Regions from separate parts of the Listeria sp. SHR_NRA_18 genome, predicted to be linked through region 2. Evidence: riboswitches for the same ligand, from Rfam matches in the RefSeq annotation. Region 2 holds a riboswitch; the other holds the start of a gene.
The links. A riboswitch is a leader RNA that binds a small molecule or an ion and turns the genes downstream of it on or off. The one in region 2 is predicted to bind S-adenosylmethionine.
Positions count from the first base shown of each region.

Region 1: another riboswitch for S-adenosylmethionine. It lies ahead of DUK53_RS11920 (methionine ABC transporter ATP-binding protein); the one in region 2 lies ahead of metK (methionine adenosyltransferase).

Region 1 covers NZ_QPKR01000007.1:178,482-183,537, forward strand. Annotated here, with positions in the region: gene DUK53_RS11910 (MetQ/NlpA family ABC transporter substrate-binding protein) at 1-366, opposite strand, end outside; gene DUK53_RS11915 (methionine ABC transporter permease) at 385-1,059, opposite strand; gene DUK53_RS11920 (methionine ABC transporter ATP-binding protein) at 1,056-2,078, opposite strand; SAM riboswitch class I at 2,174-2,293, opposite strand; gene DUK53_RS11925 (D-alanyl-D-alanine carboxypeptidase family protein) at 2,380-3,216, opposite strand; gene DUK53_RS11930 (sensor histidine kinase) at 3,366-4,514, opposite strand; gene DUK53_RS11935 (response regulator transcription factor) at 4,498-5,056, opposite strand, start outside.
Region 2 covers NZ_QPKR01000001.1:18,783-23,838, forward strand. Annotated here, with positions in the region: gene yidD (membrane protein insertion efficiency factor YidD) at 85-342, opposite strand; gene ytkD (RNA deprotection pyrophosphohydrolase) at 421-897, shown strand; gene DUK53_RS00190 (DUF2584 domain-containing protein) at 903-1,145, shown strand; gene DUK53_RS00195 (hypothetical protein) at 1,203-1,484, opposite strand; gene DUK53_RS00200 (thiol-disulfide oxidoreductase DCC family protein) at 1,610-1,951, shown strand; SAM riboswitch class I at 2,027-2,131, shown strand; gene metK (methionine adenosyltransferase) at 2,323-3,537, shown strand; gene DUK53_RS00210 (carbonic anhydrase) at 3,696-4,472, shown strand; gene asnB (asparagine synthase (glutamine-hydrolyzing)) at 4,792-5,056, shown strand, end outside.

The sequences.
Region 1 (5,056 bases), on a different contig from region 2:
TTTCTTAGAATAAAGACCCATTGGCTCGATATGAATACCGCCCATGTTCACGAATTTATAACCTTTTTCCTTCATTTCAAGCTCCATGTAAGGAATCGTTTGGAAATAGTTCGCATCCAAATCGCCTTCATCCAACGCCACATTCGGCATTACATAGTCCGTGTACTTTTTAATATCTAAATTAATACCTTTTTTCGCTAAAATAGGTTTCGCTTTTTCTAAAATGACAGCATGCGGTGAGTTAGATGCACCAATAACAAGCGTTGTTTCTTTGTCGCCACTCGCATCATCCTTCGAACCTCCGCCACAAGCCGCTAAAACTAATACCAATGTCAGTGTAAATAATCCTAATAAAACTTTTTTCATCCGTTAACTCCCCTTTTCCTATCGTTTGTCGACCCATTTGGTCAAGATGTCCCCAATGAACTGGAAAACAAATACTATAATTAAAATAATAATAGTCGCAACTAATGTGACTGCTGGCTGTGCTCGTTGGAAACCTTCTAGATAAGCCGCGTTTCCGAGCCCGCCTGCACCGATAACACCCGCCATGGCCGTGAAGCCAACCAGTGAAATCGCCGTCACGGTAATGCCTGAAATGATTGCGGGCAAAGCTTCTGGAATCAAAACTTTACCAATAATCGTGAATAGGTTCGCACCCATCGCTTTTGCCGCCTCAATAACGCCCTTGTCGACCTCACGAAACGCGATTTCCACCATTCGTGCATAAAATGGAGCCGCTGAAATAATCAAGGCTGGTAGCGCCGCTTTAGGCCCAATTATCGTACCGACAAGCGTTTTCGTCATCGGAAGTAATAACACGATTAAAATGATGAACGGAATCGACCGGAACACGTTGACCAAAATCGCCGTTATCCAGTAAGCCGTCCGTGATCCAGCGTCCTTTTTACGGTTCGTCAAGAATAAAACGAGCCCCAAAGCCAAGCCTAGGAAGAAGACCGCGAACAGCGAAACAATCGTCATGTAAAGCGTTTCCTCTGTGGCTGTTTTCATCATGTCCCAATCTACATTTGCGAAATATCCTGTCGAATCGTTCATCCTTCAATCACTTCCGTTTCTATCTCAAGCTCGCGTAACCGGGTGATTGTGGCATCGACTTGCGATTCCTCACCTTGAATTTGAATATATAAAGTCCCGTACGCTCCATTTTGCGTTTGCGTCAGGTTCCCGTGTAAAATGTTGAGTAATACCTTATTGTCTTGCGCTACTTGTGAAATAATCGGCTGCGTCGCCTTCCCACCAACAAAAAGCAGCTTCACAAGCTTGCCTTCCGAATAGTTTTCCAGCAACATGTGAATCAATTCTTCCGTCTCATCGGATTCGGTTACTTGGCGCACAAACCGTTTTGTCACTGACTCTTTCGGATGTTGGAATACTTCAATAACATCGCCAAGTTCGACTACACGCCCCGCTTCCATGACCGCCACACGATTACAAATTTTGCGAATAACGTGCATTTCGTGCGTAATCACAATAATCGTCAAGTTCAGACGGCGATTAATATCGAGCAATAACTCCAACACTTCATCCGTCGTTTGTGGATCGAGTGCCGATGTCGCCTCATCACAAAGCAATACTTTCGGATTATTCGCAAGTGCCCGCGCAATCCCAACACGCTGCTTCTGACCACCACTTAGCTCAGAAGGATACGCGTCTTCCTTGCCCTCCAAGCCAACAAGTCTAATCAATTCATTCACTCGAAAACGCCGCTTCTCGCCACGCACTCCCGCAATCTCCAGCGGAAACGCGATATTATCATACACTGTACGCGACCAAAGCAAATTAAAATGCTGAAAAATCATCCCGATTTGCTGACGCGCCTTACGCAATTTACTCCCTCTAATTTGGGAAATAAACAAATCATCCACTTCCACCGTGCCTTCTGTCGGCAACTCCAAACCGTTAAACATCCGAATCAGCGTACTTTTCCCAGCGCCAGAATACCCCACAACGCCAAAAATTTCACCGTCCGCGATGTCCAAATTAACATCATCCACTGCTCTCACATTGTTTTTTCGAGTCTTATAATCCTTCGCAACACTTTTAAGCCTTATCAAAGTAAACTCCACCCTCAATCTTTTTCTAAAAACAAAAAACCTCTCTTGCCACTTGAGCGAAGAAAGGTGTAATTACATGCATAATTTACGCTTTTCTCTCATCTCTCAGAGTCTGACACTCTGTATGATTTAGCACCTTGCAATGGATAAAATCATTCATCCACTTAGGTTGCCGGGCTTCTTCGGGCATATCCCTCCACCACTCTTGATAAGATTATTTTTTAGACGCATTCACTTACACGCCTTGTGTTTATTAATATTACATGTTTTTAGTCGGATTTGTCAAGATTCAGTTTCAATTTTATTTCGAAAAGCCGAACTCCATCATTTTTTTAGCATCTTTTATTCGTCCTTCATCCGTCGAACTACCCAACGTAATTGAGATGACTCGCTCTCCATTTTGAACCGCCGTTCCTACAAAACAGTACCCAGCTTGATCCGTATAACCCGTTTTCAAGCCATCCATCCCGCTTACCACGCCTTCTTGGAGCGCACCATTCGTCGTATGAATTGTATCGCCTTTTTTCGTCACGTAATCCGTTCGCGATGTCGTATCCAGCACTTCCGGATAGTCCTTCAACAACCGTTTCGTCAAAATCATCAAATCCGCTGCGGTTGACATCGACATGTCGCCATCCTTATCCAAACCGCTCGCACTGCTGAAATGCGTCTTCGCTGACATGCCGAACTCTTTTGCCCGCGCATTCATTTTCTCCGTGAAATGCTCCGCGTCCACTCGCTCAGCCAAAGCCTCCGCCGCATCATTTGCCGACATAATCAGCATCGCCGCAAATAAATCCTCCACCGAATAGTGTTTCGTTCCCGTTTTCGCGTACAGACTCACCGCCTGTGGATCATCCAGACGCCCCAACGGCAACATCTCATCCCAAGAAAGAGATTTTTTATGTATCGCCTCTAAAACTAAATAGGTCGTCATTAATTTCGTTATACTTGCAATCGGAACCGCGCGATTCACATCTTCCGCAAAAAGCGCCTTCTCCTGTTTCGTGTTCACAACAAGCGCGCTACTAGCCTCAATCGATGGCGTCGCACGAATATCTCTTCCTAATAATACAAAAACTAAAATAGCAACAATCGTCAAACAAGCGAGAATTAAAATCAATGTCTGTTTTTTCATAATTTCCCCTCCTGATTACATCTTACCTAAAAATGATAAAATGGAGAGTAAGAAATTAGAAAGAAAAGCTTAAGATTCCGCGCGTAAAATGACAGTTCTGTAAGAAAAGTCCCTATTACGCGCTGCTTCTTGCAAAATATCATACCTTACTAACTCTCGGTAACTGGTAACTTCACCGTAAATGTCGTTTTTCCTTTTCTACTCGTAGCGAAAACCTGTCCACCATGACGCTCGACAATCGACTTCGCAATCGCCAAACCGAGCCCTGTTCCCGTCGTCGTCCGATTTTTATCCACTTTATAAAACCGATCAAACAACTGCGGTAAATCACCAGCCGGAATCTCAGCTCCATAGTTCGAAACCTCGATAATCGCCATACCTGCTTCTTTTTTCGCGCTAATATCGATTTTCTTCCCAGAAGCACCGTACCGAAGCGCATTCGAAAACAGATTCTCAAATAAACGCATAATCTGCATACCATCCCCCATAACTTTCAAGTTCTCAACGGCATACATTTCAACGATCTGAACCTCTTTTTCAGCAGCAGAACGTTCGTACTCTGAAACGAGCTGGCGCAATAATTCCACCATATCGAGCGTATCCTCTTTAATCTGAAACTCCGTGCTCTCAAGACGCGTATAATCAAACAAATCATCAATCAATTTATGCAGTCTTTGCGCTTTTCCATACACCAATTCCGTATAATGACGCAACTCCACCTCATCGCGATACCGGTCCTCATGAATATAACTCAAATAACCCAATATCGAAGTCAGCGGCGTACGTAAATCATGCGACACATTCGTAATCAAGTCGTTTTTTGCCTGTTGCGCCTCCTGCTCCTGCTCAATCAATTCCGCCTGGTGCACCCGCATTTTCTCGATGCTCTCCTCCAACTGCACAATCTCGGGAATCAAACTGTCCTGCTCCATCGGCTGATCTTGAAGTATCGCCTCATTAATCTGTCGCAACTGTTTTCTAAGTAAATTCTGTTTAAAAAGCCAATAGAAAAAAATGAAAAATACGAGCGCTACACCAGTCATACCAAGATATTTTAACATGATAAGCCACGGCGAATTCAGCAATTTATCATAACGACCGTAGCCGAATAAATCAATAAAACTCTTCGTCGTCCCAGTCAACACAACCGAATCCTGCGTCACCGAAACGAGCCACAAACCGATACTCCGCAATGCCACAAAGCTAGCAAACCAAGACAACAACGCAAAAATAACGATTTGTAATGGATGCATTTGCTGCCAAATTCGCCATATGAACTGCTTAAACCTCAATTTTATAACCTACTCCCCAAATGGTTTTGATCACATTTTCTCCGTCCATCGCATCCTTCAACTTATCACGTAAATTGCTGATATGCACCATCACCGTCTTACTCGCACCCAGCGCCTTCTCCTGCCAAATCCGTTCAAAAATCAGCTCAGAACTAAAAACACGACCCGGCTCATTCGCCAGCAAAAATAAAATATCAAATTCCGACGTCGTCAAATGCAAATCCTTCTCATTCACCATCACCGTATGCAACTCCCGATCAATCACGATGGGGCCTAAAATCAACTGATTCAGCGGCGTACTACCCATATTCCCCTGACGCATCAACTGCACCCGTCGCAAAATCGCCTTCACGCGCACCGACAACTCTAGCGGATTAAACGGCTTCACCATATAATCATCCGCTCCAGTCAAGAGTCCCATAATTTTATCATTATCCTCTGCCTTCGCACTCAGCATCAAAATCGGCGTCGTAATCCCCTCTTGACGCATTAATCGACAGACCTCCAGACCATCCATTTTCGGCATCATAATATCCAACACAACCAAA
Region 2 (5,056 bases):
CCTCAAAACGTAAGTGCGACGAGCAATGTTTTATTTCTAGGCAAAAGCAGTACTACTCGTCGCGCTGAATCCTTGCGCCTACTCTTATTTTTCATTATAATGAGGATGACGGTGGTCTTCGTGGTTGCACTTCATCGGCACTAAATCCACACCGCCTTTATGGAAAGGATGGCATTTAGAAATCCGCTTCACTGTTAACCAGCCGCCTTTTAAAGCGCCATGCTCTGTAATGGCTTCCATACCATATTGCGAGCAAGTAGGGTAGAACCGGCAAGTTCCAGGTTTTAAGGGTGAAATATAGTTGCGATAAAGACGAATACCGCCCAACATGATTTTCTTCATTTTGCGACTCACCTTCATTTTTAGGAATTTTAACCTCTTTATCGTACCACAAATTCGAAAAAAAGAAAGGGAATAGGCATGTACACGTATCAGGATTCGCTTGGGAATGCGGTATCGATTTATTTTGATATCCAACAAGAAGCAGATGATGTGCTCGTCATCGCGAAATTTCATGACACTTGGCTGTTCACTACGCATAAAACCCGTGGCATCGAGTTTCCTGGTGGAAAAGGCGAGCTTGGGGAGTCGAACGAAGAAACGGCGAGGCGCGAAACAATGGAAGAAACCGGCGCAAAATTAGACAAATTACATATAATAGCGCAATATGAAGTAAAGACAGCAGAGCGAACGTTCAGCAAACGCGTCTATTTGGCGAATGTAGCAGGTTTTGTGAATCAGGTGGATTATATGGAGACGTTGGGTCCGAAGCTTATTGCAGGGGATTTAGCAAGCATCGTTCAGCAGGAATCATTCAGTTTTTTTATGCGCGATGAAGGAATGCAAGTCGTTATTCAAGAAACATTGCGACAACTAAAATCAAATAATTGGAGGTAATACGCATGGGAATGCCATTAGAAGTCAACACAATGATTGTAACAAAGGGAAAAGAGAAGCGGATTTCAGATAACTTTTTTGAGTTGGAGAAAGCAGGATATCGTATTTATCCCATCGATGTGCCAGTGGAAGTTCGGACAACAAGAGAAAGCGAAACAAATGGTATTGCTGTGCCACTTAAGCTCATCTGGGAGAACGATACGACGATCATTACATACGAACTAGTGTCGCTGAATTCCAGTAATTAGGCAACAAAAAAAGTTGAGCCCGCAATGCGTGAGGCCCAACTTTTTTCAGATGCTTCATTAAACGTTTTTCTTAGCCGACATGCGGCGAATCCAAGCAACGATGCTAATAATAAGAGAGAAAATATACTCTCCAAGTGTAGCGATGAAAATCGAAATCGCGATCTCAGCTTGCGAAACTCCGCCGCCGTAGAAGCTAATAAAGAAAATAACTGCACTTGCAATCAAGCCCATTGTTGCTAAAAAGTACTTGAACCAGCGCCATTTTAAAACAAATTCAAAAATGCATACAGCGATAATAAAAATCGCAAAAATAAGCAAAGTTAACGTCGAAAATATCATAGTTTCTTCTCCTTTGGTGAACCAAGCATTCATACAATCTGGGAAATCCCAATGTATAAAATTCATTTTAACATAGTTTGGCGAGAATGGTAAACAAGAAACGTCATTTAAGGAGTTGAGTAAGAATGAAGGATATCGTTTTATACGATCAAAATTGTCGGTTTTGCAAAGCTACGAAACGCGTGTTTGAAAGGCTAGACTGGATGCATGTCATCGACTGGAGGCCACTTCAAGAAGCAGTTGATATCGGTTTTTCACAAGAAGAACTGATGCGTGAAATTCACCTTATCACACCAGATGGAAGCGCCAAGAAAGGTTTTTTCGCGATTCGTCGGATGTTGTTGCGTTTTCCGCTGACAGGACTCATTGGCTTAATTATGTATTTGCCATTTCTCAAGCCTGCAGGACGTTTTGGATACAGTGTAGTGGCAGATAATCGGACATGTGATATTCGAAAAAAGAAGTAGGGGCGAGCGTGCAAAATTTTTTGTGCGTGACAATAAGTTTGAAACATGTTACAATAACGTGAAAACTAAATTAAACTCTTATCCAGAGCGGTAGAGGGACTGGCCCTTTGAAACCCGGCAACCTACATGTATTGTAAGGTGCTAACCTGTGGCAGGAATTGATTTCCTGATCGATGAGAGCGAAGGTATTGTAAATAATAGCCTTCTCTCTATTCCGCGCGCAATTGGCAAATAGGGAGAAGGCTTTTTTGTTGGCATGGAGCTAAAACATGTCGCAATAAAAGCGTGAACGAGACTACAAGGAAACAGACGATAAGTTCGCATTTTTGCAAACCACTTCGCGATGGAGAAGAAAAAGGAGGAAACAAAGAATGGCAAGAAACCGTCATTTATTTACGTCAGAATCTGTTTCTGATGGACATCCAGACAAGATTGCAGATCAGATTTCAGATGCAATTTTGGATGCGATTTTAACGAAAGATGCTGATGCTCGTGTGGCTTGTGAGACGACAGTGACAACAGGATTGGTACTCGTAGCGGGAGAAATAACAACGTCTACTTACGTGGATATTCCGAAAATCGTGCGCGATACGATTAAAGAAATTGGCTACACCCGTGCAAAATATGGTTTTGATGCAGAAACGTGTGCTGTTTTGACAGCCATTGATGAGCAGTCACCAGATATCGCACAAGGTGTGGATGTCGCTTTAGAATCTCGGGGTGGTTTGGCCGAAGACGCGGCAATCGATGCGATCGGGGCAGGAGACCAAGGCTTGATGTTCGGTTTTGCAACAGATGAAACCGAAGAATTGATGCCACTTCCAATCTCATTAGCACATGCATTATCCCGTAAAATCGCGGAATTACGCAAAAATAATGTGTTGACCTATCTACGCCCAGATGCGAAAACACAAGTTACCATAGAATATGATGATACTAATCAACCAATTCGCGTCGATACAATCGTTATTTCGACGCAACATCATCCGGACATTTCACAAGAACAAATCGCAACAGACTTGCATAAGCTAGTTATAGAAGAAGTGATTGATGCAAGGCTTCTTGACGCGGAAACGAAATACTTCATCAATCCAACTGGCCGCTTCGTTATCGGTGGACCTCAAGGGGATGCAGGTTTAACTGGTCGCAAAATCATCGTAGACACATATGGCGGTTACGCACGTCATGGAGGAGGCGCTTTTTCTGGTAAGGATCCAACAAAAGTGGACCGCTCAGGCGCTTATGCCGCGCGTTATGTTGCTAAAAACATCGTTGCAGCCGGACTTGCTAAGAAAGTAGAAGTACAACTAGCTTATGCCATCGGAGTTGCCCACCCTGTATCCATTTCGATTGACACATACGGAACGAGCAATTACAGCGAGCAAGACTTAATCAATGCAGTCAATAAATTTTTCGATCTACGCCCAGCAGGAATTATTAAAATGCTTGACTTGCGTCGTCCCATCTACCGTCAAACCGCGGCATTTGGTCATTTCGGCAGGTTAGATTTAGACTTACCGTGGGAAAAAGTGGACAAAGCGTCACAAATGAAAGAATTTTTATCCCAAACTGCAAATATAAATTAATATTTTAAAACCTAGCTTTGGAGCCAATCCAGCTAGGTTTTTTACATTATTGGGTGTTTTTTCTCAAAAATACCATGATATCGTCACAAAAAGTACACACACATATGAATCATTATGTAATATAATAATTAAGTTACTTAACGAAAGGAGTTTTCAACATGAAAACAAAATTATTAGCAGCTTCAGCAATCGCGGCATCACTTATTCTCGTAGCAGGTTGTGGCAATAGCGATGCAAGCGACACGAAAAAAGAGGAAAAAACAGCAAAAACAGAAACAACAGCGAAACACGAGGATCACTTAGACTATCATGATCAAAAATCGTGGCAATTTGAAGCAGGCGACACACAGTCCCCGATCAACATTGAAACAGCAAAAACAGAGCCGATGAAGGACACTGGGACTATTGAATTAAATTACAATCAAAAAGTGACCGACGAAGTAGACAATGGCCACAGTATCCAAGTGGATGACGGTGGACAAGCGACTATCAACGGACGCAAATTTGAATTAAATCAATTCCATTTCCATGCAGAAAGTGAGCATACAGTAGATGGTAAACATTATCCAATCGAAGCCCACTTTGTAAATGAAAATCAAGATAGCCGTCTAGCAGTTATCGGCGTTTTCTTCACAGAAGGTAAAGCAAACCCAGCTTTCCAAAGTATTTTAAACAATGTTAAAAAAGGCGAAAAAACAACTGTTAGCGAGCCAATTGACGTAGCAGCATTACTTCCAACAAACAAATCATACTATCACTATCTAGGTTCATTAACAACACCACCACTATCTGAAAACGTGGAATGGTATGTTATGTCGACACCAGTAGAAGTTTCAAAAGAACAAATTGCAGAATTCAACAAATACTACGATGGTAACAACCGTAAAGTTCAACCGTTACACGATCGTCCAGTATTAAAACACACAGACAATTAAAATCTTCCAGCGGGCCGTACAAGGCTCATCTCCGTCGTTAAATGCTGTGTTCCGGTGCTCACGTACTTTAGTACGTTCCGCTCCGGTACGCGCTTTTGCCTAGGATCTAAGCCTTGTGCGGCCCGCTGGTGTTTCGCGGTGCGTTCATGAATAGGCATAAAACATCAATTTTAATAAAGGATCCAGGAAATTCATGTTTACGTGATTTTTCTGGGTCTTTTTTTGCGGGATGCTGTTCAAACAAACCCTATTTATGATATGATAGACGTTGTTGAAAAAGTGGACATAAATAGTTTAAAAATAGAGGAGAAATGTGACGATGTGTGGATTTATTGGATGCGTACATGACCGCATTGCTGAAATTACTGGCGAAGAGAAGGAAACGTTTAAGCAAATGAATGACATGATTACACACCGTGGCCCCGATGATGAGGGTTATTTTACGGATGAGCATGTTCAGTTTGGTTTCCGTCGCCTCAGCATTATTGATGTGGAGAACGGTCATCAGCCGCTAACGTATGAGAATGAGCGGTATTGGATAATTTTTAATGGTGAAATTTATAATTATGTGGAGCTGCGCGAGA